Regions from separate parts of the Roseburia sp. CLA-AA-H209 genome, predicted to be linked through region 3. Evidence: predicted binding sites of a transcription regulator. Region 3 holds the regulator's gene; each other region holds the start of a gene.
What was found. The regulator Rex, encoded in region 3, represses fermentation and respiration genes when NADH is low (regulators of the CRP and FNR family bind a similar motif). The targets are predictions, from matches to a motif close to ATTGTTAANTANTTAACAAT.
Positions count from the first base shown of each region.

Region 1: a site for Rex is predicted at 3,093-3,112, ahead of LKD41_RS02820 (acetyl-CoA C-acetyltransferase). Genes of this name have one in related genera too.
Region 2: a site for Rex is predicted at 7,609-7,628, ahead of gap (type I glyceraldehyde-3-phosphate dehydrogenase). Genes of this name have one in related genera too.

Region 1 is NZ_JAJEQU010000002.1:66,809-77,202, reverse strand. It holds gene LKD41_RS02835 (AraC family transcriptional regulator) at 1-185, shown strand, start outside; gene LKD41_RS02830 (HD-GYP domain-containing protein) at 313-1,530, opposite strand; gene LKD41_RS02825 (cell wall hydrolase) at 1,723-2,973, shown strand; gene LKD41_RS02820 (acetyl-CoA C-acetyltransferase) at 3,150-4,334, shown strand; gene LKD41_RS02815 (3-hydroxyacyl-CoA dehydrogenase family protein) at 4,466-5,338, shown strand; gene LKD41_RS02810 (acyl-CoA dehydrogenase) at 5,366-6,520, shown strand; gene LKD41_RS02805 (electron transfer flavoprotein subunit beta/FixA family protein) at 6,602-7,384, shown strand; gene LKD41_RS02800 (electron transfer flavoprotein subunit alpha/FixB family protein) at 7,412-8,455, shown strand; gene LKD41_RS02795 (ECF transporter S component) at 8,758-9,354, shown strand; gene LKD41_RS02790 (GntR family transcriptional regulator) at 9,462-10,187, opposite strand.
Region 2 is NZ_JAJEQU010000014.1:19,639-30,032, reverse strand. It holds gene LKD41_RS12190 (HAD family hydrolase) at 1-169, shown strand, start outside; gene LKD41_RS12185 (hypothetical protein) at 942-1,415, shown strand; gene LKD41_RS12180 (hypothetical protein) at 1,426-2,307, shown strand; gene LKD41_RS12175 (DNA cytosine methyltransferase) at 2,319-3,614, shown strand; gene LKD41_RS12170 (deoxyguanosinetriphosphate triphosphohydrolase family protein) at 3,792-5,129, shown strand; gene LKD41_RS12165 (hypothetical protein) at 5,135-5,722, shown strand; gene LKD41_RS12160 (histidinol-phosphatase HisJ family protein) at 6,075-6,887, opposite strand; gene gap (type I glyceraldehyde-3-phosphate dehydrogenase) at 7,737-8,753, shown strand; gene LKD41_RS12150 (phosphoglycerate kinase) at 8,935-10,146, shown strand; gene tpiA (triose-phosphate isomerase) at 10,213-10,394, shown strand, end outside.
Region 3 is NZ_JAJEQU010000001.1:129,750-140,143, reverse strand. It holds gene recG (ATP-dependent DNA helicase RecG) at 1-404, shown strand, start outside; gene LKD41_RS00735 (alpha/beta-type small acid-soluble spore protein) at 568-771, opposite strand; gene LKD41_RS00730 (isopropylmalate/homocitrate/citramalate synthase) at 958-2,340, shown strand; gene LKD41_RS00725 (GntR family transcriptional regulator) at 2,358-3,017, shown strand; gene LKD41_RS00720 (NADP-dependent isocitrate dehydrogenase) at 3,036-4,244, shown strand; gene abc-f (ribosomal protection-like ABC-F family protein) at 4,359-6,347, shown strand; gene LKD41_RS00710 (redox-sensing transcriptional repressor Rex) at 6,425-7,075, shown strand; gene LKD41_RS00705 (hypothetical protein) at 7,087-7,740, shown strand; gene LKD41_RS00700 (NAD(P)H-hydrate dehydratase) at 7,744-9,231, shown strand; gene alr (alanine racemase) at 9,253-10,394, shown strand, end outside.

The DNA of each region.
Region 1 (10,394 bases), on a different contig from region 3:
TTACTGCGCTGGAAAACACAATGGATTCCATTACAAATATATGCCTTGATTGTGGGTTTGAAAGTCAAAGAACTTTTAACCGTGTTTTTAAGGATAGATACAAGATTACACCAAGAGAGTACAGAAAAAGGAGAGGACTTATTAATAAAAGCGTAGTAGTGAATGATAGAGGGGGGAAGAGGTAAGTGGAATGTGGCATTAAAATTTTGGAGCATTAGTATTATCTGGTTATCGGATATGTGGTTAAAAGAAAACCATGTATGTTCAATATTTTAGATTGAACATACATGGACCTTTTTGTATTGTCGAATCCTACACCAGCTTCTTTCTTGCAGCCTTTTTCTTTGGTGCCGGCTCGGCAGCGGCTGTTGCGGCAGCCTGATTCTGGCGCTTGCGGAACCGGTCGGCTACATCTTTGATATATTTGTCTGAGGTAAAATGCTTTAAAGTATTTTCATCAATGGCAATCCGGTTATCCATGGTCTTCATGATATCCTGAATCTGGATAATGTCATAGATGTGCGGGTCACGCAAATCAAAGATTTCATTATTAGTAAACTGTAAGATAAGAGGTTTGGAATAATCCTCCGGGTTATCTTCAAGAATCATCGCCTTTTCGCCATTGGATAAATCTACACAGGCACCTCTCGGAAGAATGTGGATGCAAAGAGAAAGTGCACGGACAATCTTTGTATCATATTTTTCCGGAAACTCCTGCAAATATTTCATGGCAACGATTTCGGAAATCGGCTCATTGGTTAGGCTCATGGCGGTCATCCGGTCAAAGGCATCTGCAACCTGTAAAAGTTTTGTGCCGCTGCTGCGGAAAATCTTGGATGGCTCAGCAGCCTCTTCCGGAGCGGAGAGTGTAATAAACTGGGTAATGATTCTTAAAGCATCCGGTGATAACTTTATACTGTGAGTCTGCGGATTCAGATAATCTAAGCTCTTGATACGGCAGGCAAGGATTTTCTTTTCGTCTTCTTCTGTTAAAGGATCCGTTTTTTCAGCAAGCTCGGTCGGAACTAAAAGCCAGCCAAAATCATAGAGCAGAGCAGCCGTTACACAGGTCTGCTGAAAATCATCCGGCATATTTAACTGGTGAGTCAGCATGGCGACCAGAATAGCAACGCTGATGGAATGCTTGTATACATAATCCGCAGAGCTTCTTAAATTCTGCGCAAAGTTCAGCTTGTGGTCAAGACGGCCATACTGGGACAGAATCGAAGAGACCAGCGTTGGAAGCTTGTCCGGCTGTCTGCCTTTACGAATCATATCCATGCAGTCGCGAAGCTGGAACATGGAAATGGTCTGGAACTGTTCGAAAGCAATATCCTCGTCGGATAATGGCGGAACCGGTTCGGCAGGCTCCAGAATATAAATACCAATCAGCTCGAAATTCCGGATACTTTCGATACCCTGCCGGGTCAGTCTGGTGTCGCGGTCATAAAGCATGACGCCCAATTTATTATAGATAGGTTTAGCAAGACGCATGCCGGGTTTTAAGTCATCTGTCCGTATAAATAGCATAGCGGTTACCTCCTTACAAAATATGTTTTTCTCAGTTAAAATTCCTAGTTCAAATATAGCACAAGCAGAGAGGAAAAACAATCTTGGGATTGAAAAAGAAGTGTAGTTTTTCGTTGCATTTTCATAAGAATGCCGTCTATAATAAAGGAAGAAAACAATTGGCGTGATAAATCCATAAAAGAGGATAAAGATATGAAGAAAAACAGTAAACGACGTATGTTTTCCGCATTGCTGATACTGTTTCTGATGATACAGATGACGGTGCAGGCAGACACCGGTACCAAGGAAAGAGTGGATCTGGCATCTAAGGACACCGGAAGCAGCGTGGAAGAGCTGGAACGTCAGAGAGAGGAACAGCAGTCGCAGCTTGATTCCTTGAAAGAATATCAGATAAATCTTTCCGATGAACTGACGGAATTAAATAATGGATTGCAGGAAATCAGCAACGAACTGGCGGATACCCAGGATGAAATTGCGGCGAAAAATGTGGAGATTGAAGCAGCGGAAAGCCGGATTGCAGAGCTGACAACACGTTCTGAGAGCCAGTACGAAGCCATGAAGAAAAGAGTACAATATATGTACGAAAATGGCAATCAGTCTTACATGGAGCTGCTGCTTGGAGCAAGCTCTTTTTCGGATTTTTTAAACCGGATGGAATATGCCAAATCCATTTATGATTATGACAGGCAGGAGCTTTCTGATTATCAGGATACACTGGCTGAATTAAAACAGCAGAAGGAAGATTTAGAGACGGCAAAAGAAGAACTGCTGGCGGCAGAACAGACGAAGCAGGAGCAGAAGAGCAAGGCAGACAGTCTGGTGGCAGCCCAGCAGGAAAAAATAAGCGCAGCAAAGTCGGATGTAGCAGATGCAGAGACGGAAATAGCAGACACAGATGCGGAAATCGCAAGACAGAAAGCCTATGAGGAAGAATTAGAGGCACAGAAGGCGAAAGAAGATGCTGCCCGTCAGGAGGAGATTAAGCGTCAGGAAGAGGAACTTATTAACAGTCAGCAGCCAGCTGCTTCAGATAATAATGCAAATCCGGATGGGACATCCACCGGGGATAATACCACAGGAAGTGATGCTTCCGGTGGCGGGACAGTGAATGCCAGTGATGTTGCCATGCTGGCAGCACTGATCCAGTGCGAAGCAGGCGGCGAAAGCTATGAAGGGAAGCTTGCCGTTGGAAGCGTGGTCATGAACCGTGTGGACAGCAGTTATTTCCCGGATACCGTGGTAGGTGTCATCTATCAGAGCGGGCAGTTCTCACCGGTAGCCAGCGGTCGTTTCGCAGTAGTGCTTTCATCCGGGACAGATGCGTCCTGTGTGCAGGCTGCCACAGAAGTATTAGCAGGCACAAGAACCTTAAATTGCTTATATTTCCGCAGAAACAACGGACTGATTAATGGAACTGTAATCGGAAACCATGTATTTTATTAAGGAAAGCTGAAAATCCGGCTCAATAAAGCAAGTTTCACTTGCAAAAATCCCCTTTCTATGATAACATCAGATTGTCGGGAAAGAGCCGGAAAGGCTTTCTTTTATTTTTTTTACAAAAGATTGTTAAAAAAATAACAATAGTAAAAGGCAAATTTAATTCAGAAGGAGACGAGAAAATGGCACAGAAAGTAGTTTTAGCAGGCGCATGTCGTACCGCAATCGGTAAAATGGGAGGAGCTTTAAGCAATACTCCAGCCGCAGATTTAGGCGCAATCGTAATCAAAGAAGCATTAAACAGAGCTGGTGTTAAACCAGAACAGGTTGATGAGGTAATGATGGGATGTGTAATCCAGGCAGCACAGGGACAGAACGTTGCACGTCAGGCTTCTATCAAAGCAGGTTTACCAATCGAGGTTCCTGCATTTACATTAAACGTAGTTTGTGGTTCTGGTTTGAAATGTGTAAACGAAGCTGCAAACATGATTATGGCTGGTCAGGCAGACATCGTTGTTGCAGGTGGTATGGAGAACATGTCTATGGCACCTTACGCTATGACAAAAGCTCGTTTTGGATATCGTATGAACAATGCAACAATTATCGATACCATGGTAAATGATGCATTAACAGACGCATTTAATCATTATCATATGATGATTACAGCAGAGAACGTATGTGACAAATACGGAATTACCCGTGAAGAGTTAGACGAGTTCTCAGCAAACAGCCAGCAGAAATGTGAAAAGGCAATTGCTGAAGGCAGATTCAAAGACGAAATCGTTCCTGTACCTGTTAAGGTTAAGAAAGAAACTGTTATGTTTGATACAGATGAGGGACCACGTCCAGGCACAACTGCTGAGTCATTAAGCAAATTAAGATGCTGCTCTGGTAAAGAGGGTGGACTTGTTACAGCAGGTAATGCTTCCGGTATCAACGATGGTGCAGCAGCAATCGTTGTTATGAGCGAAGAAAAAGCAAAAGAGCTTGGTGTTAAACCAATGGCTACATGGGTTGCAGGAGCACTTGGCGGAGTTGAGCCGGAAATCATGGGTGTTGGACCTGTTGCTTCTACAAAGAAAGTTCTTGCAAGAACCGGAATGTCTATCGATGATTTCGACTTAATCGAGGCAAACGAAGCATTCGCTGCTCAGTCAATCGCAGTTGCAAGAGATCTTGGATTTGATATGTCTAAGGTAAACGTAAACGGTGGTGCAATCGCACTTGGACATCCTGTTGGAGCATCTGGATGCCGTATCTTAGTTACATTGCTTCATGAGATGCAGAAGAGAGACGCTAAGAAAGGTCTTGCTACTCTGTGTATCGGTGGTGGAATGGGCTGCTCAACAATCGTTGAGAGAGACTAATTCACTCTTTCTGAATAAGTAAATATACCCGGGAAGTGCAAAACGCTTCTCGGGTCTTGCGTTGCAAGTTATAACCCAGAAGGCTTTCGTTTTCGGGTAAATATAATACATAATTTTTAAGGAGGACTAACATGAAAGTTGGCGTTATTGGTGCAGGTACCATGGGACAGGGCATTGCAAAAGCATTTGCTCAGGTAGAAGGATATGAAGTAGCTCTTTGCGACATCAAGCAGGAATGGGCTGATGGCGGAAAAGAGAAAATCGCAAAAGGATATGCAAGACTGGTAGAAAAAGGAAAAATGACACAGGAAACTGTTGACGGAATCCTTGCTAAAATTACACCAGGTTTAAAAGAGAATCTTTGCGCAGACTGCGATTTAATCGTAGAAGCAGCATTCGAAGATATGGGCGTTAAGAAGACAACATTCCAGGAGCTTGATAAGATTGCTAAACCAGAATGTATCTTTGCTTCTAATACATCCAGTCTTTCTATTACAGAAATCGGAAATGGTCTTACCCGTCCAATGGTAGGTATGCATTTCTTCAACCCGGCAGACAGAATGAAATTAATCGAAGTTATCGCTGGTGTAAATACTCCTGCTGAAACAGTAGAAGCTATTAAGAAAATCTCTGTAGAAATCGGAAAAACTCCGGTACAGGTAAATGAAGCTGCAGGTTTCGTAGTAAACCGTATCTTAATCCCAATGATTAACGAAGCTGCATTTATCAAAATGGAAGGTGTATCTGATATCGCAGGTATCGACGCAGCTATGAAGCTTGGCGCAAATCATCCAATGGGACCTCTTGAGTTAGGTGACTTCATTGGTCTTGACATCTGCCTTGCAATCATGGATGTACTTTACAACGAGACAGGCGACAGCAAATATCGTGCATGTCCATTAATCCGTAAAATGGTTCGTGGTGGTAACCTCGGCGCTAAGAGCGGAAAAGGATTCTATGTATACAACGCTGACCGTACAAAGACCCCGGTTGACGCTCAGTAAAATAAAATTTATGGAGGATTTCAGAACATGGATTTCAGTTTAGATAAGAAACATGAAATGGCGAGAACTCTGTTCAGAGATTTCGCAGAAAACGAAGTAAAACCTCTGGCTCAGGAAGTTGATGAGACAGAAGTATTCCCACAGGGAACAGTTGATAAAATGGCAAAATTTGGTTTCATGGGAATTCCGGTACCAAAGGAGTACGGCGGACAGGGATGTGACCCATTAACCTATGTTATGTGTGTAGAAGAGTTATCTAAAGTTTGTGGTACAACAGGTGTTATCGTATCTGCACATACTTCTCTTTGCATCGACCCAATTATGACTTACGGTACAGAAGAGCAGAAACAGAAATATGTAAAACCACTTGCAACAGGTGAGAAGCTTGGTGCATTCGCATTAACAGAGCCTGGTGCTGGTACAGATGCCCAGGGAGCACAGACCAAGGCTGTATTAGATGGTGATGAGTGGGTATTAAACGGATCTAAATGCTTTATTACAAACGGTAAAGTTGCAGACGTTTATATCGTAATCGCAATCACAAGTGTTACCGAAGATAAGAGAGGAAGAAAGAAGAAGAACTTCTCTGCATTCATCGTGGACAAGGGAGCTCCTGGATTCTCCTTCGGAACAAAAGAAAAGAAAATGGGTATCCGTGGATCATCTACATACGAGTTAATCTTCGAAGACTGCAGAATTCCAAAGGAAAATCTGTTAGGACCGGAAGGAAAAGGATTCCCAATCGCTATGCATACTCTGGATGGCGGACGTATCGGTATCGCAGCTCAGGCACTTGGTATTGCAGAAGGTGCATTAGACAGAGCAGTTGCATACACCAAAGAAAGAAAACAGTTTGGTCGTTCTATCGCTCAGCAGCAGAATACCCAGTTCAAGCTTGCTGATATGGCAACCAGAATTGAAGCAGCTCAGATGCTGGTTTACAAAGCTGCTATGGCTAAAGCAACACAGAAGGTATATTCTGTAGAAGCAGCAAAAGCAAAATTATTCGCAGCAGAAACCGCAATGGCAGTTACTACAGAAGTAGTTCAGTTATTCGGTGGATACGGATACATCAGAGAATACGATGTAGAGCGTATGATGCGTGATGCTAAGATTACAGAGATCTACGAAGGAACAAGCGAAGTTCAGAGAATGGTTATTTCTGGCGCATTATTAAAATAGTTTCTGACAGATCGGCGCAAAAGGATTTTAAACGAAAAATCATGGCGCACACAAATTAAAAATATAAGGAGTGAATATACCGTGAAAATAGTTGTATGTGTAAAACAGGTACCAGATACAAAAGGCGGAGTAAAATTTAATCCGGATGGTACTTTGGATAGAGCTGCAATGCTCACTATCATGAACCCAGATGACAAAGCAGGTCTGGAAGCAGCATTAAGATTAAAAGATCAGTACGGTGCAGAAGTTACTGTACTTACCATGGGACTTCCAAAGGCTGATGAAGTTCTTCGTGAAGCAATGGCAATGGGAGCTGACAAGGGAATCCTTGTAACAGACCGTGTATTAGGTGGTGCAGATACCTGGGCTACTTCTACTACAATCGCTGGTGCATTAAGAAACCTTGACTATGATTTAATTATCACAGGCCGTCAGGCTATCGATGGAGATACCGCACAGGTTGGTCCTCAGATCGCAGAGCATCTTGGACTTCCGGTTATTTCCTATGCACAGGATATCAAAGTAGAAGGTGACAGCGTAATCGTTGAGCGTCAGTTTGAAGATGGATATCATGTATTAAAAGCAAAAATGCCTTGCTTGGTTACAGCATTATCTGAATTAAACGAGCCGCGTTACATGACTCCAGGCGGAATCTTCGATGCATTTGACAAAGAAGTAACTGTATGGGGCAGAGCTGACCTTAAAGACGTAGATGATTCTAACCTTGGCCTGAAAGGTTCACCGACCAAAATCGCAAAAGCATCTGACAAAGTTCGTAAAGGTGCAGGCGAGAAGGTTGCTCTCGATACCGACGAAGCAGTATCTTACTTAATTGGCAAATTCAAAGAGAAACATATCATCTAATAAAAATAAGGAAAAGTGGTGAATAAAATGGGTTTAGAAGAGTATAAAGGAGTATTTGTCTTTGCACAGCAGGTAGACAACACATTAAATGGTGTTGCTTTTGAGTTACTTGGAAAGGGCAAAGAACTTGCAAAAGATTTAAATACAGAAGTAACTGCAGTATTAATTGGTTCTGATGTGAAAGGTCTTGCAGATCAGCTTGCTGAGTACGGCGCTGATAAAGTTATCGTAGTAGATGATCCGGAACTGAAGAACTACAGAACAGAGCCATATGCACATGCATTAGCATCTGTAATCAACGAATTCAAACCAGAAGTTATGTTAGTTGGTGCAACAGCAATCGGTCGTGACCTTGGTCCTACTGTATCTGCAAGAGTTGCAACAGGTCTGACAGCTGACTGTACTGTTCTTGAGATTGGTGATTTCCCAATCAATCCAGTTGGAAACCAGGAGCAGAAACACAATCAGTTACTGATGACCCGTCCTGCATTCGGTGGAAATACCATCGCAACAATCGCTTGTCCGGATAACCGTCCTCAGATGGCTACTGTACGTCCAGGCGTTATGCAGAAAATTGCTCCAATCAAAGGTGCAAAAGCAGAAGTTATCGAGTTCAATCCAGGATTTACACCAAACAACAGATATGTTGAAATCATGGATATCGTAAAAGAAGTTAAGAATACAGCAAACATCATGGATGCTAAGATCTTAGTATCCGGTGGCCGTGGAGTTGGTTCTAAAGAAAACTTCAAACTGTTAGAGGACTTAGCAGAAGTTCTTGGTGGAACAGTAAGCTGCTCCCGTGCAGTTGTAGAGAATGGATGGCTTCCAGTTGACTTACAGGTAGGTCAGACAGGAAAGACAGTTCGTCCTCAGATTTACTTTGCAATCGGTATTTCAGGAGCAATCCAGCACGTAGCAGGTATGGAAGATTCTGATCTCATCATCGCAATCAACAAAGACGAAGATGCTCCAATCTTCGACGTTGCAGATTACGGTTTAGTAGGAGACTTAAACAAAATCGTTCCAGCTCTTACAAAAGCATTAAAAGAGGAAATGGCTGCAAAATAATCCGTTTATGGATGTAATATTCATCTTGGATGAGTCGCATTTAAGATGAGTGATAAAAGGGTGTCATGCAAACCGGAAGATTTGTGTGATGCCCTTTTTTATGCACCTGGCGGGAAATTTGCAAAGTATGTTGCCTGTAGTTAAACTGCAGTTAAACTGCAGGTATTTTTTGGAATACAAACATTGTATACAGTGGAAAAAAGTGGTATTCTAAACAAGGTTTGCAGGAAACTGTTTTGGCAGTGTGGCAGACAAATAATATTGCGGCATCGGCAGACAGATGCAGAAAAGAGGAAGAGACTATGAATAGAAGTAGCAGAACAGTGAAACTCGTTGAGATGGCTCTGTTGGTTGCAATCATTCTGATTCTGGCTTTTACCCCACTTGGTTATATTAAGACACTTGGTCTGGAAATTACATTGATTGTAGTTCCAGTTACAATTGGTGCCATTATTTTAGGACCATTGGGTGGAGCAGTATTAGGAGCAGTATTTGGAATCACAAGCTTTATCCAGTGCTTTGGAATGAGTCCTTTTGGAGCAGTACTCCTTGGCATCAATCCATTTGGAACCTTCGTGGTATGTGTAGTATCAAGAATTCTGATGGGCTGGTTGACCGGACTTATCTATAAGGGATTATCCAAATTCCCGAAAATGAAGAACTGGAAGATTTTAATTGCCAACCTGGCAGGTCCAATCTTAAATACCTTTTTCTTCATGTCAACACTGGTAATCTTTTTCTTCAGCTCCGATTACATACAGTCACTGGCAGGCGGATTAAATCCATTCCGTTTTGTCATTGCCTTTGTAGGTGTCAACGGACTGGTTGAAGCAGCAGCCTGCTTCGTGGTAGGAAGTGCAATTACCAAGGCATTGCAGGTTGCAATGAAAAATAAGTAAAAGAATATCTGTTTCGGATGAAAAGAAGAATGCTCTGTTTTCAAAATAGAAAACAGAGCATTTTTTCGAGTTGATAGACTTCCGTAAGAAGAAACTGGTTCGATAGGTTATGAATTGTCATAGCAGAAACGATATTTACTGCCGCAGATATATTCATATCCTATATGGATAAGTTCATTGTGGATATCATACATTTCTGTATGAAAAAGAAACAGTGGGTCACCAGGTGAAATATGAAGAAGATTGGCTTGTTCCGTAGAAGCTTTTACAGCATCAATATAAGAATTTTGTGAACAACCAATGCAGATATCATAATTCTCACGAAAAAGCTGATATAGAGAGCCGTCTAAAGGTTCCGTCAGCAAAAATGAAAATTTGTGGCAGGGATAATAATTGTTTTCAATCATAATAGGTGTGGCATCGGCATATCGGATACGCTGGATATAAACAATAGAATCACCCTCAAAAAGTTTGGCATTATCCAAATGATATTGTTCGTAAGGTATGACTTCACGTTTTGTTACAATAGTAGAAGCTTCCATTTGATTGGTTTTGCATGCATCAGAAAAGCTGAGAGTATGTTCCAGTTTACGAAAAATTTTCCGCTCTTTTACAAAGGTTCCTTTTCCCTGTTTCTTAATTAAGACCCCTTCATTACATAATTCAGTAATTGCACGCCTTATGGTAATACGGCTCACATGATATAGTTCAGACAATTCAGTTCCTGTCGGGATTTGCTGACCGGAAATATAAATTCCTTTTTTTATTTGTTCGAGTAAATCATTTTTTAACTGTTCAAACAGTGGTATATCACTGGTTGTGTTCAATTTCATAATAATATCACCTCACAAACGTTATAATAACATATAATGTTTTGCATGACAATATGAATTTAAAAAACATTATATTGAAAAGATTATGTGAAAAATTGTATAAAAAGTAATAAAAAGTAAAGGGAAAGTATAAAAAATAGATAATAAAATGTTGAGAATGCTGAAAGTGATTTGAGAAAAAGAAACAATATTGCAATATAACGTTAT
Region 2 (10,394 bases), on a different contig from region 3:
TGCTTTTGGTGATGGACCAAATGATGTGGAAATGCTGCAATTTGCAGGAACAGGAGTGGCAATGGGAAATGCGATTCCGGCAGTAAAACAGTATGCGGATATGGTTACAGATAAGATTGATGAAGACGGACTGTATCATGCATTCGAACGGCTGCATCTGTTGGGATAAAAGTTTGAAATGAAAATAGTTTTCTTATGATACAAAGTAACGGCGCGGTTCATCAACTGCAGAGACAACATAAATACAGTAAAGGGCACTAAGAATTTCGATGAATATAGAATAAGTTCCGGCAACCGGTGCAAATTCACATCCATGTTCATATGCACCTCGCTGACACATCCCTGTGCCAGCGTTGCCTGATATTATTTGAAATTCCAAATGCCCCTAACTGTACTTATTATGCCTCTTAAGTTGACGAACCGCGCCGTTACTTTTTTCTCTTATACAAATAAACTATCCGCTATGCAGATGTGTCCACAGGCGCTTTAGTTCATAGTAAAAAATCTTCAATTTAATATTATTAATATTAAGTACAGGTTCGCAAACCGTACTAAAAATAAAGGAGGTAATGCTGGAAACCTATTTACGGCTTGAAAAGTCTAATCACACAGTTATGTGGAGGAGAATGACGTAAGTGGAAAAGGTGAGGATATCAATAAAAATCTCCTATGTATAAATAACTGATTTGATGTGAGAAAAAATGAATACAAAAATAGATAAAAATCAAAAGAAAAATAAAGAAATTTAGAGAATTATATAAGGGGGTTGAAATTGCAATTATTAATTGTGTGAAAGCGGTATTGGATTTTCAATAGAGAAGGACAAAAATATAAGTGGAGAAGACAACGAAAACATGATATAATTATTTTGAAATTTTGTGTGACTTTTTAGTACTTGATACAAAATATTAATAATATTGGTTAGAAGAGTTGGAAACGATATGCGAACAATGTTATTGAGTTTTAAACCTGAATGGTTTGACAAAATAAAAGAAGGAAACAAAATATTTGAATATAGAAGAACATTTCCAGATGAAGAGATAATGGCATATATGTATGTTAGTAGCCCTATGATGCAAATTGTTGGAAGGATTCATTTGGGGCGCAGGATTGATATTAATATATGGAAAGAGCAATATAAGGATGATAGAGAAGTGTGCGATAGAGTAAATGATTTTTTGATAAGACACACATATGCTATGCCAATTCTTTCGTTTCAAATGACAAAGTCAATAGATTTAAATACACTTAGAAGTTTTAAGGTGGATTTTGTATGTCCTCAGATGTATTATTATTTAGAAAAGTATCCAAATTTATTAAAATTTATCAAAGAGAATGCAGTAGATGTGGGAGAATTACAGGTTAATTCATTTGATAATATTACAAAAAAAGAAATATGTAGAAAGCAGTATTAGGAGGTACTTTATGGGAGATTTTAGTAATGCAGAGAGAAAAATTTTAGCCTTTATGAAAGAAGGAACACAGTTCATATTTCAAGATAAGAATTATTCAGTAGTCCTTGCAGGAAAGCCAACTTGTCATAAGGGAGAACCTAAAACAGATATTTACATTTTAGCAAAGTCGGTAAATGATGAAACTGAAATAAAGATATCATATAAAAAAGAAAATGCAGATTTTATCGAAAATAAAATGAGTGCAGAAAGAGCAGAACAACTTTTGGGAGATAATTGGTCTGAAATAATAAAAAAATCAACAATTGCTATACATGATAAATTTGAAGAAAGAATGCTCATATATAAAAATAAGTTTCGAAGGACTGAAAAAGGAGCAATTACTTTAGGGTGGAAATTTGAGTTGCTTAATAAGAAGAGTGGAGATTTATCTGGAAAAATGTTACTTACAGAAGAACAGGTTATTGATGTTTATGCAGGAAACAATCTGTCAGATGATAAGCGCAATGCTGTGGTTTGTGGTCAGGTAATAGAAGGTAGCGGAATTGCAAACTATATACTGATGGACGAAAGTGTACAGTCAGCACAGGATGTAATTGACAAGATGGTTCCTATTAGAGACTATGTTAATATGCATCCAGATATTTATTTTGCATGTAAAGCACTTAATTATCGTTCATTTGCAGAAAAATGGGATGGAGATAGACCGTTGTCGGTTCAGGTATTTTGGAATGCAGAAGAAAATAAGTTAGTACCTAAATTGGTATATAATTCTCCGTTAAAGATAAAAGGAAATGAAATGGCCATAAGATTGTTGAAGTATATGAAACTGCTTCATATAAAAAATACAGATGATATAGATGATGAAAATGTAGGAACAGATAAAATAATTTAGAGGTGATTAGTATGGCTATTATAATAGAAAAACGTGGGAGAGGCAAGTTTAAACCATCACCGAACTATGAAGTGGGAGAGGTGAAAAAATTACTTGATTCTAAAATTGAAGAAGAAAGGCAGGCATTTGCAAATTGTAGTCAGAAAATAGACTTTGATAAACTTAATTATGATTCAAGTAAGTGGAATTTATTATCTTTGTTTTCTGGTTGTGGTGGCCTTGATTTGGGCTTTGAATTGGCTGGATTAAAAGCTGTTATGGGAGAGTCTGTTATGGAAGCAGCTTTCAACGATAAAAAGGTGTTTGATGACAATAAAAAAAATAATGTATTTAACACTATTTATGTGAATGATATTTTTGATGAGGCAAGAGAAACCTACATACAGAATGCGGGAAGATATATTTATATGGATAAGAGTGATATAAGAAAGATTAAAGATTTTCCTAGAGCAGATATTGTATTAGGCGGTTTTCCGTGCCCGGGATTCTCAGAAGCTGGTCCGAGATTAGTGGATGATAAGAGAAACTTCTTGTATCTTCATTTTATTCGTTGCTTGATGCAGAGTAAACCAAAGATTTTTGTGGCAGAAAATGTTAAGGGGATGATGACACTTGGTAAAGGAGAAGTATTTAAACAGATTGTACAGGATTTTGCAGCAGCAGGATATAAAATATATTACAAACTTCTTAATTCAGTGGAATATGGTGTTCCGCAAATAAGAAAACGTGTGATTTTAGTTGGAGTCAGAAATGATATTGATTTTGAGTATATTTACCCAGAACCGACACATGGTTATGGTATTAAAGGATTAAAAGAAGTGGTGACACTTCGTGATGCAATTGGTGATTTGGAAGATAATCCGGGTGATTATTTTATAGGTTCTTATTCTACGATATTTATGTCTCGTAATCGTAAAAAATTATGGTCACAACCAAGTTTTACAATTCAAGCATCGGGAAGGCAGGCACCAATTCATCCGGCGGGGAAACCAATGATTCATGTGGGTAAAGATAGGTATATTTTTAGTGATGGAGAAGAGAATAATAGAAGATTATCGGTGAAAGAAATTGCTAGAATACAGACGTTTCCTGATTGGTATGAATTCAGCCGGGGTACAAGTAAAAAAAATGATAATGCTAAATTGGACTTGGTGTATAAACAGATTGGAAATGCTGTACCGGTAAGATTAGCATTATCTGTGGCTGATCCCATTGCGGAGTTTGCTAAGAGAAAATTAGCAGAGAAAGAAAAGAATGAATATATTACTGCTCAGAGGGATGAAAAAGAGGAAAGAATGATGGCGTAGTAAAATAAATAATCTTGTTGGCTATAGTGAAGCATAGATTAAAGAAGATTTTTTAAGAAAATATTTTTTGACAGGAACAAATTAGAAATATTTAATTATGTATTATTAAAGAAAAATTGGATAGGAGTTGGAAAATAATAGAAAGTTAATTTAATTGAAGTGAAAGGGAGAAAAGATATGCAAAATAATGACACTATTTTAAAACAACAATCAGGCGAAATTAAAGATATTTTTTTAAAACCTATTTCTGAAAATGCTGGTTTACAGAAAAGGTTGTATCAGGAAGGAAATCGTTATAGGGCTGATGGAGAGTACCAAAGAGATTATACGAGAATACTGTATGCATCATCATTTAGACGTCTTCAAGGAAAGATGCAATTGTTTGCAGTACAATCGGATCAATTTATACGAAATAGATTAACACATAGTTTAGAAGTAGCGCAGATTGCAAGGTCAATTGCAAAAGAAATAGGATATAGTCAGGATGAAATATATGTTGTTGAAGCTGCGGCATTAGCACATGATATAGGAAATCCACCTTTTGGTCATGCTGGAGAACGATATCTAAATAAATTAGCAAAATCTGCAGGTGGATTTGAAGGAAATGCTCAGACATTTAGAATTTTAACAACGGTAGAACAGAAAAGAGCAAATTTTCAAGGCTTAAATCTAACGTATAGAACGTTACTGGGTGTATTGAAGTATTTTAATAAATATAATTCGAAGCTGTCAGAAGAATCACTATCAAAGCAAAAATTTATATATGATAAGGACTATGAATTGGTTCAGAATATTATTAGTGAAACGGATGTTGAATTAAGAACGATTGATGTTCAAATTGTTGACTTGGCAGATGAAATAGCATATGCTGCACATGATTTAGAGGATGGATTGAGGCTAGGAAGTTTTACGTTAGACGATATTTTTCATGATTTTTATAAAAATAATAAAGATGAAAAAAGTATAGAGTGCTTAGAAAAAATTATCGAGGAAAGTAAGGAAAGAGCAGGTTATAAAACAAATGACATATCATCTGCAGAGTTTTCAAAATTGTATAGAAAAGAAGTTACTTCTCGTATTATAAACACACTAATAAATGATATAGGAATAGTAACATTGACAGATGATGAAAAACGAAAAAAGGGGACAAAAAGACAAAAGGAAATAGGTTTTGTTAATTATGGTATATTAGCCTCTGGACTAAAAAGGACAACATATGAATGTATAACAAATACAGATGAAGTTTATGCATATGAGCAACATGGCGAGAAGATGTTAAGTACTTTATATGATTTTTATTTGAATAATTCAAGATATTTACCGCCAGAATATCGGGCTGATAATATAATAAATCAATATAAAAAAATATATGAAAGCGAAAGTAGGGATGAAGGATTGAAAAATGTATTGCAAGAAAGGCTAGTGCTGGATTATATATCAGGTATGATGGATGAATATGTTAAAACAACATATAGAAGGTTGAAAAATAGTGATTTAGAAGAAAAAATGAGGTAAATAGAATGAATAAATTATTTGGTTTTTTCGAGTTGAAAGATTCGTTGTTACCAACAATACCATGGAAAATCTATAATAAAGATACAAAATTTGATGCAGACATATTATGGACTGTCCGAACGGCAGTTCATCATGGAGAAGACTTAAATTTGCCTAGATGTGTTGGAGCAGTAGCGGAGAAAGCTAAAATATTTGCAAAAGAAACTTCAGAGAAATATGGGGAAAATGGTATGGTAATTTATTATCCATATTTTATAGCTGAAAAAAGTGGTACATTGAATGTATATAGTAATAAAATTGTGATTGAAGCTGTAAAAGATGATTTGTGGAATTTGGTTTCTGATAGCAAATGTGATGTTACATATATTATTACAGGAGAAAACAGAGAATATTATGGAGATAAATTTTTTCTGACTAAAGATGAGCTTGATGAAATAATATCCTATGTTCGTGAAGTAAAGAGAATGTTTAGAGATGATTTATTGCAAGAAAAAAGTGTTCTTCTAGAATGGAGTTTCGCATATAAATGTAATGGAGAAAAGAAAAAGGTGGGAGATAGGTATTTGGTATTTTATGAAGCTAGAACAGTATAATATAATTTGTTTTGGAAATATTTTATTAAAAAATATATAATGTGAGAGAACTGATAGGAGATTTTTTAGTATATCAAATAAGTGGGATTATGAAATGGTTATTAATAATATAAAGTAGATATAATTTTGAAATTGAGAGTTTGAAAAAGTGTGTTGTTACATGATGTAAATTTTAGCCTAAAGAGTGAAAAATGATTTTTCGAACAGTAACCAATAAAGTGAAAGTATGAAAGAACTGTTACAAATGTTGGTTGCTGTTTTTTATATTTATGCGACAATGAGGAAAATAGGTGAGAATAATGCTATGAGAAATGTGTTGTGCATGTTTCTCATAGCATAAATATTGAAAAAATTATAGAGGAAGAAAAGCCGGTTTTCTCTTTTCGAATACAGTAAAATACTGAAAGCCTGCGGCCTTTAAAATATCCGGTACTTTTGCAAAATCAAATGCAACATGCTCCGGTTTGTGGGCATCGGCACCGATGGTAATGATTTCACCGCCTAGTTCGTGATAACGTTTTATAATATCTTCTGTTGGATTCGGATGTCCCAGACCATATTTGAAACCACCGGTATTGATTTCAATTCCTTTTCCCATATCAATGAGCTTTTCTAAAATCGCATCAATGACATCGGCATATTTCTGATAAGAATATTCAAGGTTCCGGTTTGGACCGTAGCGTACCACATAATCGATATGTCCATATACATCAAAATTATTAAATACCGCAAGATTTTCCAGGATAGATTCAAAATATTCCTGGTAAGCCTGCTGCTCGGTTTTTCCTTCAAAAAAGCGGGAGTAGTAAGGGTCTTTGCCGTGGATTACATGGGAAGAGCCGATGACAAAATCAAAGTCATATCGGCTTATCAGTTTCTGATGTTTTGCAGCAAGATGAGGCTGCAATCCAAGCTCAATGCCGGTCAGCACTTTTATTTTATCTTTGTATTGCTGTCCCAGCTTCTGGATAGTTGGGAAGTAGACCGGAGTGTCTAAGATAAATTCCGGTTCATCCTCCGGATGTTCTTTTGGATAATCATAATCCATATGGTCGGTAATGCAGATTCCGCCAAGTCCCAGTTCGATAGAGGCTTTAATCATGGATTCCGGTGAGGTCTCACTGTCGGTAGAAAAAGCAGTGTGCATATGTGTGTCCCAAAGCATAGTGTACTCCTTTCTGTGGGGTGTATGGCGGGTAAGGTTGTGCAGGTAGGGGAACTGGATGAGAAAGCTTCTTCCCAAAAGCACCGGAACGTTTGTATGTAAGAAGCCGGCACTTCAACCTGCAGTATTTTTCTTTCTTTTATAATAAGCAGTCTTTCCAATGTTTGACAGTATACTGCATTTTGTCTGCCGGCGTGCGGATACCGTGAACGGCGTCTGTTAGGGACTCGTAGAATTCCTTTTGCAACCCGGCAACGCTGGTACATGGATGTACCAGCGAGGCACAATCTGAATATGGATATGAATTTGTGCCGGTTGCCGCAAATCAAATATCTTTGCAGGAATTCTTAGAGTCCCTTCAGACAAAGTGTGGTATCCGCTGCTGGCAGACAAAAGCAGTATCCGGTCAAAGCAGCCGGAAAGACAGCCTAATTTCAAGAAAAATACTGCCCGTGAAGTGCTGCGGATTCTCACATCATAACTGTTCCAGTGTTTTCGGGAAGAAGCTTTCCCATTCCCTTCGCCTACATATTGCACAAACCTTACCCGGTGTTTACACATTTCTACTAAGAAAAATGTTACATTTTCACAAGTATAGTAAAATCTTTGTATATAATACACAGAATACTATAATAGAAATTTGACAATCTGTCAAAAGACAGTATGAAAAATGGAAAAGCTATTGTAACATTTGTTTGAAAATGAGAAAGAAGAAATAAAAATAGTGAAAAAATTAACAAAGTGATGGGAACTACTTGAACTTTCGACAAAAATTGGTTAGAATAATACCAGATTGGGTACAATCCCAAATAAAGATATTTTATATTAAATTTCTAGGAGGAATTAATAATGGCAGTAAGAGTAGCAATTAATGGATTCGGCCGTATTGGTCGTCTGGCATTCAGACAGATGTTTGGTGCTGAAGGATACGAAGTAGTAGCAATCAACGATTTAACAAGCCCTAAAATGTTAGCACACTTGTTAAAATATGATTCTTCTCAGGGTAAATATGAGCATGCTGATGAAGTATCCTGCACAGATGATTCTATCATCGTATGTGGAAAAGAAATCAAAATCTATGCATTCCCAGATGCAAACAACTGCCCATGGGGTGAATTAAAAGTTGACGTTGTATTAGAGTGTTCAGGTTTCTATACAAGCAAAGAAAAAGCACAGGCACACATCAATGCAGGTGCTCGTAAAGTTGTTATTTCTGCTCCAGCAGGTAATGACCTTCCTACAATCGTATACAACACAAACCATGAGACATTAAAAGCATCTGATACAATCATTTCAGCAGCTTCTTGTACAACAAACTGCTTAGCACCTATGGCTGATGCATTAAATAAATATGCTCCAATCCAGTCTGGTATCATGGTAACAATCCATGCTTACACAGGTGATCAGATGACTCTTGATGGACCACAGAGAAAAGGTGATTTAAGAAGATCTCGTGCAGCAGCAGTTAACATCGTTCCAAACAGCACTGGTGCAGCAAAAGCTATCGGACTTGTTATCCCAGAACTGAACGGAAAATTAATCGGATCTGCTCAGCGTGTTCCAACCCCTACAGGATCTACAACAATCTTAACAGCAGTTGTTAAGAAAGCTGGCGTTACAAAAGAAGATATCAATGCAGCTATGAAAGCAGCAGCTAACGAGTCCTTCGGATACAATGAAGACGAAATCGTATCTTCTGATATCGTTGGAATGAGATTCGGTTCTCTGTTCGATGCAACACAGACCATGGTTAACCAGGTATCTGATGATCTGTACGAAGTACAGGTTGTTTCTTGGTATGATAACGAGAACAGCTACACATCTCAGATGGTTCGTACAATCAAATACTTCAGCGAGTTAGCATAATTTACGAGAGAAACCCGCAAAGCGTGTTTCCCGTAGTTTAACGAACAATCACTGCACGGTAGACTACTTTTTTAAACGACAGGCTGCCAGAGTGCAGATAAGACTCAGGAAAAGGGTCCGGTCTTTTAGGACCGGGCTCTTTCTTGCTATTAGAAATAAAATTTAAAGGAGACTACTTAATATGTCATTAAATAAAAAATCTATAGATGATATTAATGTAAAAGGACTTCGCGTTCTTTGCAGATGTGATTTCAACGTACCATTAAAAGAAGGAAAGATTACAGACGAGAACCGTCTGGTTGCAGCGCTTCCTACAATCAAGAAATTAATCGCTGATGGTGGAAAGGTTATCCTTTGCTCCCATTTAGGAAAAGTAAAAACAGAAGAAGACAAACAGACCAAAACTCTTGCACCAGTAGCAGCAAGACTTACAGAGTTATTAGGACAGGAAGTTAAATTCGTTGTTGACCCTGAAGTTGTTGGTGAGAACGTAAGAGCAGCAGTAGCAGCTATGAACGATGGCGATGTTATCTTACTTGAGAATACACGTTTCAGACCAGAAGAGACAAAGAACGGAGAAGCTTTCTCTAAAGACCTTGCTTCTATCTGTGATGTATTTGTAAATGATGCATTCGGAACAGCTCACAGAGCACACTGTTCTAACGTAGGTGTTGCACAGTTAGTTGACACTGCAGTAGTTGGATACTTAATGCAGAAAGAAATCGACTTCCTTGGAAATGCAGTAGAGAATCCGGTAAGACCATTCGTTGCAATCCTTGGTGGTGCAAAAGTTGCTGATAAATTAAATGTAATCAACAACTTACTTGAGAAATGTGATACCTTAATCATCGGTGGTGGTATGGCTTACACATTCTTAAAAGCAAAAGGATATGAAATCGGAATCTCTTTAGTAGATGATACTAAGATCGATTATTGTAAAGAAATGATGGCAAAGGCAGAGAAACTTGGAAAGAAACTTCTTCTTCCGGTAGATGCTGTAACAATCAAAGATTTCCCAAATCCTATCGATGCTCCAGTTGAAGTAGAAACTTATGATGCAGACAAGATGCCGGCAGACAGAGAAGGCTGTGATATCGGACCTAAGACACAGACACTTTTCGCAGATGCTGTTAAGACTGCTAAGACTGTTGTTTGGAACGGACCTATGGGTGTCTTCGAGAACCCAACTCTTGCAGCAGGTACTATCGCTGTAGCAAAAGCTTTAGCTGATACAGATGCAACAACCATTATCGGTGGTGGAGATTCTGCAGCAGCAGTTAACCAGCTTGGATTCGGTGACAAGATGAGCCACATCTCAACAGGTGGTGGAGCATCCTTAGAGTTCTTAGAGGGTAAAGAGCTTCCAGGCGTTGCAGCAGCAAACGATAAATAAGTAATCAAAGCACATGCCTGTATGCAGGCAAAAGCTTATATATTTAAGAAAGAAGGACATTTTAAAATGGCAAGAAAAAAAATTATTGCCGGCAACTGGAAAATGAACAAAACTCCTAGCGAGGCAGTTGCACTGGTAAATGAATTAAAACCATTAGTAGCAAACGAAGACGTAGATGTAGTATTCTGCGTACCAGCAATTGATATTATTCCAGCAATGGAAGCAGCAAAAGGTTCTAACATCTGCAT
Region 3 (10,394 bases):
TGATTGAAGATGCACAGCGTTTCGGGCTGGCACAGCTCCATCAGCTGCGGGGACGTGTCGGAAGAGGAAATGCACAATCCTATTGTATTCTTATGAATTCTTCCAATGGAAAGAATGCCAAAGAGAGATTGAATATTCTGGCGGGCTCTAATGATGGATTCTATATTGCCAGTGAAGATTTGAAAATGCGTGGACCAGGAGATTTCTTCGGGGTACGTCAGAGTGGTTTGATGGAATTTAAAATTGCAGATGTCTTTTCGGATGCCGATATGCTTTCTATTGCATCCGAAGAAGCAAAAGAATATGTCGAAAAGTGTAACTTAAACGATTGCCAAAAAGACATGAGACTCGAAAAAACACTGAAAAATGCGTACAAAATGACAGAATACAACATAAATTTTTAGAAAGTTTTGAAAAATTAAGGAACGAATTGTGAAAAGTTTACGAAAATGTTAAGTGAAATGCTTCCATTGAGGCCGCCCGGGCAGGAGAACAGGGAAAGGGGCTGTTCACCGATTCCGGTGGACAGCCTCTTTTGACATCTAAGCGGGCAATGAAAAAGATGTGTTAACGTTCAGCCATCTGCTTTTCCTGCGCCTCAATCATTTTCTTTACCATATAACCGCCTACGGAACCATTCTGACGGGAAGTTAAATCCCCATTATATCCCTCAGACAGTGGTACACCTAACTCACTTGCAACTTCGAATTTGAAACGGTTTAATGCACTTTGTGCTTCTGGAACAGAAGATTTTTTCGAACGATTAGACATAGTAAATTTCCTCCTTAGCATTTGTATATAACCGAATGGTTACAATACTATTATCTACCGATAAAAAAGGATAATACTAATAAATATTCACTTTTTTGGAATAATCTTGAAAAAGCTCTTGACACATACAAGTATAATTGTATACAATTATTCAAGAATATTTGTGAATCAAAAGGAGTGTGTTCCATGAGAGAAGTCGTTATGAATGAAAAAACTAATCTATTACAGTTGGAAGAGCATTTTTATCAGCTTGTAGATGTTGAGGAACCGAATGTATTCCGCAATCTTTTTCCATATGAGGAAATTCCGAAAATTGCATTTAATGACAGAATCGTTCCGCATAATATGCCGGAGGATATCTGGATTACTGATACAACATTCCGTGATGGTCAGCAGTCAAGAGCACCATATACCACAGAACAGATTGTAACCATCTATGATTACTTACATAAATTAGGCGGACCAAAGGGTAAAATTCGTCAGAGCGAGTTCTTCTTATATAGCAAGAAGGATCGTGATGCCGTATATAAATGCTTAGAGCGTGGTTATAAATTCCCGGAAGTCACCAGCTGGATCCGTGCCAGCAAACAGGATTTCCAGCTGGTAAAAGATTTGGGACTGCGTGAAACCGGTATTTTGGTAAGCTGCTCCGATTATCATATTTTCTATAAAATGAAAATGACCAGAAGCGAAGTTATGAATCTTTACTTAAGTGTGATTCGTGAATGCTTAGAGACTGGAATCAGTCCAAGATGTCATTTGGAGGATATTACACGTTCTGATATTTACGGATTTGTAATTCCGTTCTGCTTAGAGCTGATGAAGTTAATGAAAGAATACAATATTCCGATTAAGATTCGTGCCTGCGATACCATGGGATATGGTGTAAACTTCCCGGGAGCAGTAATTCCGCGAAGTGTACCGGGTATCATTTACGGACTTACCACACATGCAGGAGTTCCTTCTGAATTAATTGAATGGCATGGACACAATGATTTCTATAAAGCAGTCAATAACTCGACCACAGCATGGCTTTACGGTGCATCCGGCGTAAACTGTTCCTTATTTGGTATTGGTGAGAGAACCGGTAACACACCTCTGGAAGCAATGGTATTTGAATATGCGCAGTTAAAGGGTACCCTGGATGGAATGGATACCAGAGTTATCACAGAACTGGCAGAATATTATGAGAAGGAATTGAATTATAAGGTTCCAAGCCGTACACCGTTTGTCGGAAGTAATTTTAACGTTACAAGAGCAGGTATCCATGCAGACGGACTTTTGAAAAATGAAGAAATTTATAACATTTTTGATACCGAAAAATTCTTAAATCGTCCGGCACTGGTATCTGTTTCCAATACATCAGGACTTGCTGGAATTGCACACTGGATTAATACCTATTACCGTCTCAGTGATGACCGTAAAGTAGATAAGAATTCGGAACTGGTAAAGACCATCAAACAATGGGTAGACGAGCAGTATGATGAGGGACGTGTAACTGTAATTACAGATAACGAACTTGTAGTACAGATAACTGACTGTTGTAAAAAACTCGGAATTGTATTATAAATTAAGGAGGCTTTATCGTGGGTGAAGAAGGATATTCTTTAAGCGGAAGAGTATTTCATACGATTCGTGAAAATATTTTATCCGGAAAATACAAGTGCGATGAAGAATTGAAAGAAAAAACCCTGGGTGATGAACTTGGTGTCAGCCGTACGCCGGTAAGAGAAGCCTTAAGGCAGCTTGAACTGGAAGGGCTTGTCAGAATCATTCCAAACCGCGGAGCATTCGTAGAGGGAATTACGAAAGAAGACGTAAAAGATATCTATGAAATCCGTGCACGGCTGGAGGGACTTTGCACAAAGTGGGCGGCAGACAGAATTACCAAGGAGCAGATAGCGGAATTGGAAGAAAACATTTTTCTGGTGGAATTTCATGCTAAGAAGGAAAATTATGCACAGATATTGGAGCTGGATAATAAGTTTCATGAGGTGCTTTATGAAGCTTCCGGAAGCAAAATGTTAAAGCATGAATTGTCTGCATTTCATCATTATGTGGAAAGAGTTCGAAAAATCACTTTGTCAATGCCGGATCGTGTGGTAAAATCAAATGATGAACATAAAAAGATTGTAGAAGCATTGAAACAGCACAATGCAAAAGAAGCAGAACTGCTTGCGACAAGTCATATGTTAAATACCATTGAAAATATGGATAATTATGGCTGGGACAATCTGCTGAAATAGTAAATGGAGGATAGAAAGATGGACAAAATTAAAATGACTACCCCTTTGGTTGAGATGGACGGAGACGAAATGACAAGAATCCTTTGGAAAATAATTAAGGATGAACTGTTATTACCATTTATTGATTTGAACACAGAATATTATGACCTGGGTCTCGAACATCGTAATGAAACGGATGACCAGGTAACTGTAGATTCTGCAAATGCAACAAAGAAATACGGTGTTGCAGTAAAATGCGCTACCATTACACCAAATGCAGCACGTATGACTGAGTACAACTTAAAGGAAATGTGGAAGAGTCCGAATGGAACTATCCGTGCAATGTTAGATGGAACAGTATTCCGTGCACCAATCGTTGTAAAGGGAATTGAGCCATGTGTTAAGAACTGGAAGAAGCCGATTACCATTGCAAGACATGCTTACGGTGATGTATACAAGGCTTCTGAAATGAAGATTCCGGGACCGGGAAAATGTGAACTGGTTTATACAGCAGAGGACGGAACAGAAACAAGAGAGCTGATTCATAACTTTACCGGAGCAGGTGTTGTCCAGGGACAGCATAACTTAAATGATTCTATCGAAAGCTTTGCAAGAAGCTGCTTTAGCTATGCACTTTCTACCAGACAGGATTTATGGTTTGCAACCAAGGATACCATTTCCAAAAAATATGACCATACTTTCAAAGATATTTTCCAGGAAATCTTTGATGCAGAATATAAAGAAAAATTCGGAGAAGCAGGAATTACCTACTTCTATACCTTAATCGATGATGCGGTAGCCCGTGTGATGAAAGCAGAGGGCGGCTTTATCTGGGCATGTAAGAACTATGATGGAGATGTTATGAGTGATATGGTATCATCTGCATTTGGTTCCCTTGCCATGATGACTTCCGTACTGGTATCACCGGCAGGATATTATGAATATGAAGCTGCACACGGAACAGTTCAGCGTCACTATTATAAACACCTCAAGGGAGAAGAAACATCCACCAACTCCGTAGCAACTATTTTTGCATGGACCGGAGCACTCCGTAAGAGAGGTGAATTAGATGGCAACCAGGAGTTAAGCACATTTGCCGATAAACTGGAAAAAGCCTGTGTAGATACGATTGAATCCGGAAAGATGACCAAAGACCTTGCGCTGATTACTACAATTGAAAATCCGACTGTATTAAACAGTGAAGACTTTATCAAGGCAATCCGTGCTACATTAGAGAAAATGTTATAAATTTTATACTCCGGGAGGGCAGAATAGTGTGCCGTCCCGGAATTTTCAGCTATAAAAAGCCCTTGTAAAGAATGCTTTACTTATGGGGTGAAGAGAAAAAGTGAGGAGACTTCCATGATTTTAGCCTGTCAGAATATCAGTAAATCCTTTGGGACAGACACCATAATACAGAATGTTTCTTTTCATGTAGAAGATAATGAGAAAACAGCAATTGTCGGCATCAATGGTGCCGGCAAATCTACGTTATTGAAAATTATAGTGGGAGAGCTGGCACCGGACAGTGGCGAGGTAACCGTTGCAAAAGGAAAAACTATCGGTTATCTTGCCCAGTATCAGGATAAAGACAGCAACGAGACCATTTATAATGAAGTGCTTCATGCCTGCGATGCATTAATCGAAAAAGAAGAAAAGCTTCGTAAAATGGAAGAAGACATGCAGCATGTAAGCGCAGATGAATTAGAGAAATATATGGAGCAGTATAACCGTTTCAGCCATGCCTTTGAATTAGAGGGCGGACTGACTTTTCGCAGTGAGATAAACGGTGTGTTAAAGGGACTTGGTTTTTCGGAAAATGATTTCGGAAAGAAAATGTCAGAGTTATCCGGAGGACAGAAGACCAGAGTGGCATTAGGCAGACTTCTGGTAACCAAGCCTGACATTATCATGCTCGACGAGCCGACCAACCACCTTGATATGGCATCGATTGCATGGCTTGAAAACTATCTTTTGAATTATAAAGGAGCCGTAATTATCGTAGCCCATGACCGTTATTTCTTAGACCGGATTGTTACGAAGGTAGTGGAAATATCCCGCCATACGGCAACGGTATTTCCGGGAAATTATACCGCATATGCGAGGCAGAAGGAAATACAGCGGGAAAGTCTTTTGCGACAGTATTATAACCAGCAGCGGGAAATCAAGCACCAGGAAGAAGTAATATCCAAGTTAAAATCCTTTAACCGGGAAAAGTCCATTAAGCGTGCGGAAAGCCGTGAGAAGGCATTGGATAAAATAGAACGTATTGAGAAGCCAATCGATGAAAAAACAGATATGCATATTACATTGGAGCCGGAAATTACCAGTGGAAATGATGTACTTTCGGTGAAAGGACTTTCAAAATCTTATGAGCATAAACTGTTTTCAAATATTGATTTTCAGATTAAACGAGGGGAAAAAGTTGCCTTAATCGGAAATAACGGTACCGGGAAAACCACCATTTTAAAGATAATCAATGGAATTGTAGACGCAGATGCCGGGGAGATAAAGCTTGGAAGCAATGTGGAAATCGGATATTACGATCAGGAGCATCAGAACTTAGACCCGGATAAGACGTTATTTGATGAAATTGCAGATGCTTATCCGAATCTGAAGGCAACGAAGATTCGAAATGTGTTAGCGGCATTTTTATTTACGGATGATGATGTGTTTAAGCGGATTCGTGATATCAGTGGTGGAGAAAGAGGTCGTGTTTCACTGGCAAAACTGATGTTATCCAATGCGAACTTCTTAATTTTAGACGAGCCGACCAACCACCTTGATATTATGTCAAAGGAAATTTTAGAGTCAGCCATCAATTCCTATACCGGAACGGTGCTTTATGTATCCCATGACCGTTATTTTATTAATAAAACTGCCAGCAGAATTCTTGATTTAAAGAATGAAACAATTCTAAATTATATTGGAAATTATGATTATTATCTGGAGAAAAAGGAAGTTCAGGAGTTAGCGGCGTTTGGCACAGCTACACAGGATCGTGCAGACAATTCAGCAGCAAAAGGAAATGTCATTGTTTCCGATGGAACTGGAGAAAATAAGGGAACAGAGCAGATATCCGGCGGAGGAAAACAGAAGTTAAGCTGGGAAGAAATGAAGAAACAGCAGGCAGCAAAACGTAAGCTGGAAAACGAATTAAAGCGTACAGAAGATGAAATTGCTAAGAGAGAGGCAAAGATAGAAGCATTAAATGATGAATTGTCAAAGCCGGAGGTAGCATCAAATTCCTATGAATTAAACAAAATCCATGAGGAGCAGATGCAGGAAGAGGCAGCGCTGGAAGAACTCTATGCAAAATGGGAAGAATTAAGTTTACAGAAAGATTGTTAAAGTTGTAACACATTGACATCCTTTCGGCAAGAAACTATAATTATTGTAGGGTATTGAGAGCAGGAGGAACTGGCAGAATGAGCAAAGAAATATCACAGGCAGTAATTCGTAGAATGCCAAGATATTACCGATATCTGGGGGAACTTTTAGATGAAGGGGTAGAACGTATTTCATCGAATGAACTGAGTGCAAGAATGAAAGTGACCGCATCACAGATCAGACAGGATTTAAATAATTTTGGTGGTTTTGGACAGCAGGGATATGGGTACAATGTACAATTTCTGTATGAAGAAATCGGAAAGATTATGGGATTAAATGAACAGCATAATATTATTATTATTGGAGCTGGTAACTTAGGACAGGCGCTTGCTAATTATGTGAAGTTTGAAAAACTCGGTTTCGTCATAGTAGGATTGTTTGACGTGAATCCGGAGTTATGCGGAAAATCCATTCGTGGCAATAAAATCGAAATGATTGATAAACTGGAAGAATTTGTAAAGACACATAAGGTAGATATTGCTACACTGACTATGCCGAAAGAAAAGGCAGATGCTGTGGCAAACCAGCTGGTAAGCCTTGGTGTACATGCAATCTGGAATTTTGCCCATGTGGATCTGGAAGTGTTGGATGAAAATGTTGTAGTGGAAAATGTACATTTATCAGACAGCCTGATGCAGTTATCCTATAATATGACAAAGAACAAAAGGAAAAAGGAAACGCTGGAATAGAGGTGTTTTGCATGAAAGATGACAAGGAATTTCTGGAAGCATTAGAAAGCAGAAAAGTACCAATACTTGTATTGGATCAGAAATGGCACAGGCTTTTTGCTTTAAGCGGAAAAACCAGTGAAATCAAGCAGCTGGAAGAAAAGTTAAATCAGTTGTTAGAACAGCAGGGAAAGCTTAATAATGATTTGAAAGAACTGAAAAAGACAAAGAATCGGTTGATGAAAAGCATTGTTGTCAACATGGAAGGAACTCATGAGGAAAATGAGGGGGATATTTCTTCCAGAAAATTAGATGAAGACAAGAGACTGATTGATGAAGTCAATGTCAAAATGGAAGAAATTGAGGATGAATTAATTGAACTTCCACGAAATATAAACAGTGCAAATCAGGAACTTATGTTAGAAAGCATGCGTTACTGCTATGAGAGACTAAGACAGAACAGCAAAGAAGCAGATGAAATTACGGCCTGGATTGATAAGGTAAGGGTAGAACTTAAGAAAAATATCATCAAAAAACAGAACCGTGAAATCAACAACCGGCAGATTTATTCTTATATGCATGATATTTTTGGTGTGGATATTTTAAATATATTTGATCTGCGGCAGGAAGATGAAGACCGTCTGCAGGGAAAAAAAGCGGTGGAAAATGCGGACGAAAGGAATTAATTTATGGAATATCTTGTAAATTCCCGGGAAATGAAAACATGTGATACCAATACAATTGAACATTTTAAAGTGCCATCCATGGTTCTGATGGAGCGGGCAGCACTTTCTGCGATAGAAGTAATACAGGAAAAAGAAATTTCATGTAACCGCGTGCTGGTAGTGTGTGGAACCGGAAATAACGGCGGCGATGGTATGGCAATTGCAAGATTGTTATACTTATCCCACATTCCGGTTGAAGTATATCTCTATGGAAATAAAACGCATTTTTCAAAGCAGGCAAAAGAACAGTATGAAATCCTGGCATCATATGGTGTACCATTTATTGATGAAATGGAGGATGCAAATTCCTACAGCCTGATTATTGATGCGTTATTTGGTATAGGATTATCACGAAAATTAGATGATGAACTGGTGCACTTGATGGAACGGCTAAACCAGAGCAGTGCCCACCGGCTGGCAGTGGATATACCATCCGGTGTCTCGGCAGATAATGGAGCTGTATTGGGTGGTGCATTCAAAGCAGATGATACCGTAACCTTTGCTTACTGCAAGACCGGAATGGTGTTATTTCCTGGTGCAGAATACTGCGGAAATATTACGGTTAAGGATATCGGAATTGGAGAAGAAAGCTGGTTAGATAAAAGACCTGCAGCTTATGCAATCACAAAGGAAGATTTAAATTTTTTAAATAATCGTGCTGCTGATTCGAACAAGGGAACCTTTGGAAAAGTCCTTCTGGTTGCCGGAAGTGTGAATATGGCAGGTGCGGCGGTTCTTGCAGCAAAGGCAGCTTATCGCAGTGGCTGTGGTCTGGTGAGAATATATACACCGGAAGAAAACCGTATTATCTTACAGACAGCAGTGCCGGAGGCAATTCTTACTACCTATTCTGCAAAAAAGGCTGATACACAGCAACTGATAGAATGTCTGTCCTGGGCAGATGTTATTATTTTAGGACCTGGAATTGGCAAAAGTGATGTGGCACACAGTATTGTAAAGACGGTACTTAAGAATGCGGCAGTACCAATGGTAGTAGATGCCGATGCATTAAATATCATAGCAGAGCAGACCGAACAGCTTCTTCGCCCGCATACAGAACTGGTATTAACGCCACATCTGGGGGAAATGTCCCGGTTAAAACAGCTTGCCGTTTCCTATATCAAAGAAAATATTGAGCAGGTTGCGGAAGATTTCGCAAGGGAATATAATGTAATCTGTGTTTTGAAAGACAGCAGAACGGTAACGGCAATTCCTTATGGGAAAACATTTATTAACCGGAACGGTAACAGCGGAATGGCGACTGCGGGAAGTGGTGATGTACTGAGCGGAATTATTGGAAGTCTGATGGCGCAGGGCTTATCTGCAGAGCAGGCGGCACCGCTTGGGGTATATGTACATGCGGCGGCAGCAGATGAACGGAGCAAAACAGTTTCAAAGCATGGACTGACTGCAGGCGAAATTATAAACGGATTATCCGATGTGTTGTCATAATAATAATTTGAGGTGAATGAAATGAAAAAATATAGCAGGGTATATGCCAGCGTGAATCTGGATGCGGCCATTGAGAATATGGAGGCAATGCACCGGCTTTTAAAGAAAGATACCAGCATGTTTGCGGTAATTAAAACAGATGGATACGGACATGGTGCAACGGAACTTGCCCGTGTATTAGAGCCGCTTCCGTATCTCCATGGCTTCTGTGTGGCCACAGTGGAAGAAGGCGTAATTTTAAGAAATCATGGAATTAAGAAGCCGATTCTGATTCTTGGTTTTGCATTCCCGGATGAATATGAGATTATTGTAGAACAGAAATTAGAGCCTGCTGTATTTACGTATGATATGGCAGTTGCACTTTCTGAAGCTGCAACAAAGAAAAATCAGGATGTGGCAATTCACATTGCAGTGGATACTGGAATGAGCCGGATTGGTTATCAGGTGGAAAAAGAAAATGCAGGAGAGATAGCGCAAATCAGTAAGCTGCCACATATAATAATGGAGGGGATTTTTACCCACTTTGCAAGGGCAGATGAAAAGGACAAAACGGGTGCCCATAAGCAGCTTGAACTGTTTCAGAAAATGATTGCAATGTGCAAAGAAGAAGGCGTTATTTTCCATCATGCACACTGTTCAAACAGTGCAGGAATTATTGATTTGCCGGAAGCAAATATGGACATTGTAAGAGCGGGAATTACATTATACGGACTCTGGCCATCGGATGAAGTGCAAAAAGACAGACTGCCAATGCACCCGTTAATGGAATTAAAGAGTCATGTTTCTTATGTAAAGACACTGCCGGCTGGAAGGGAAATCAGCTATGGTGGAACCTATACCACAACCAGAGAGACGAAGGTGGCAACGATTCCGGTCGGTTATGGAGACGGTTATCCGAGAACTTTATCTAACAAAGGTTCTGTACTGATTCAGGGAAAAAGAGTACCGATTCTTGGCAGAGTCTGCATGGATCAGTTTATGGTGGATGTTACTGATGTGCCGGATGTTGTCGTTGGAACAGAGGTAACACTTCTTGGCAGAGACGGCGATGAAATCATTACAGCGGAAGAAATCGGGGATTTATCCGGCAGATTCAATTATGAATTTGTCTGCTGTCTTGGCAAACGTATTCCAAGAATCTATTTCGAAAACAACAAAGAAGT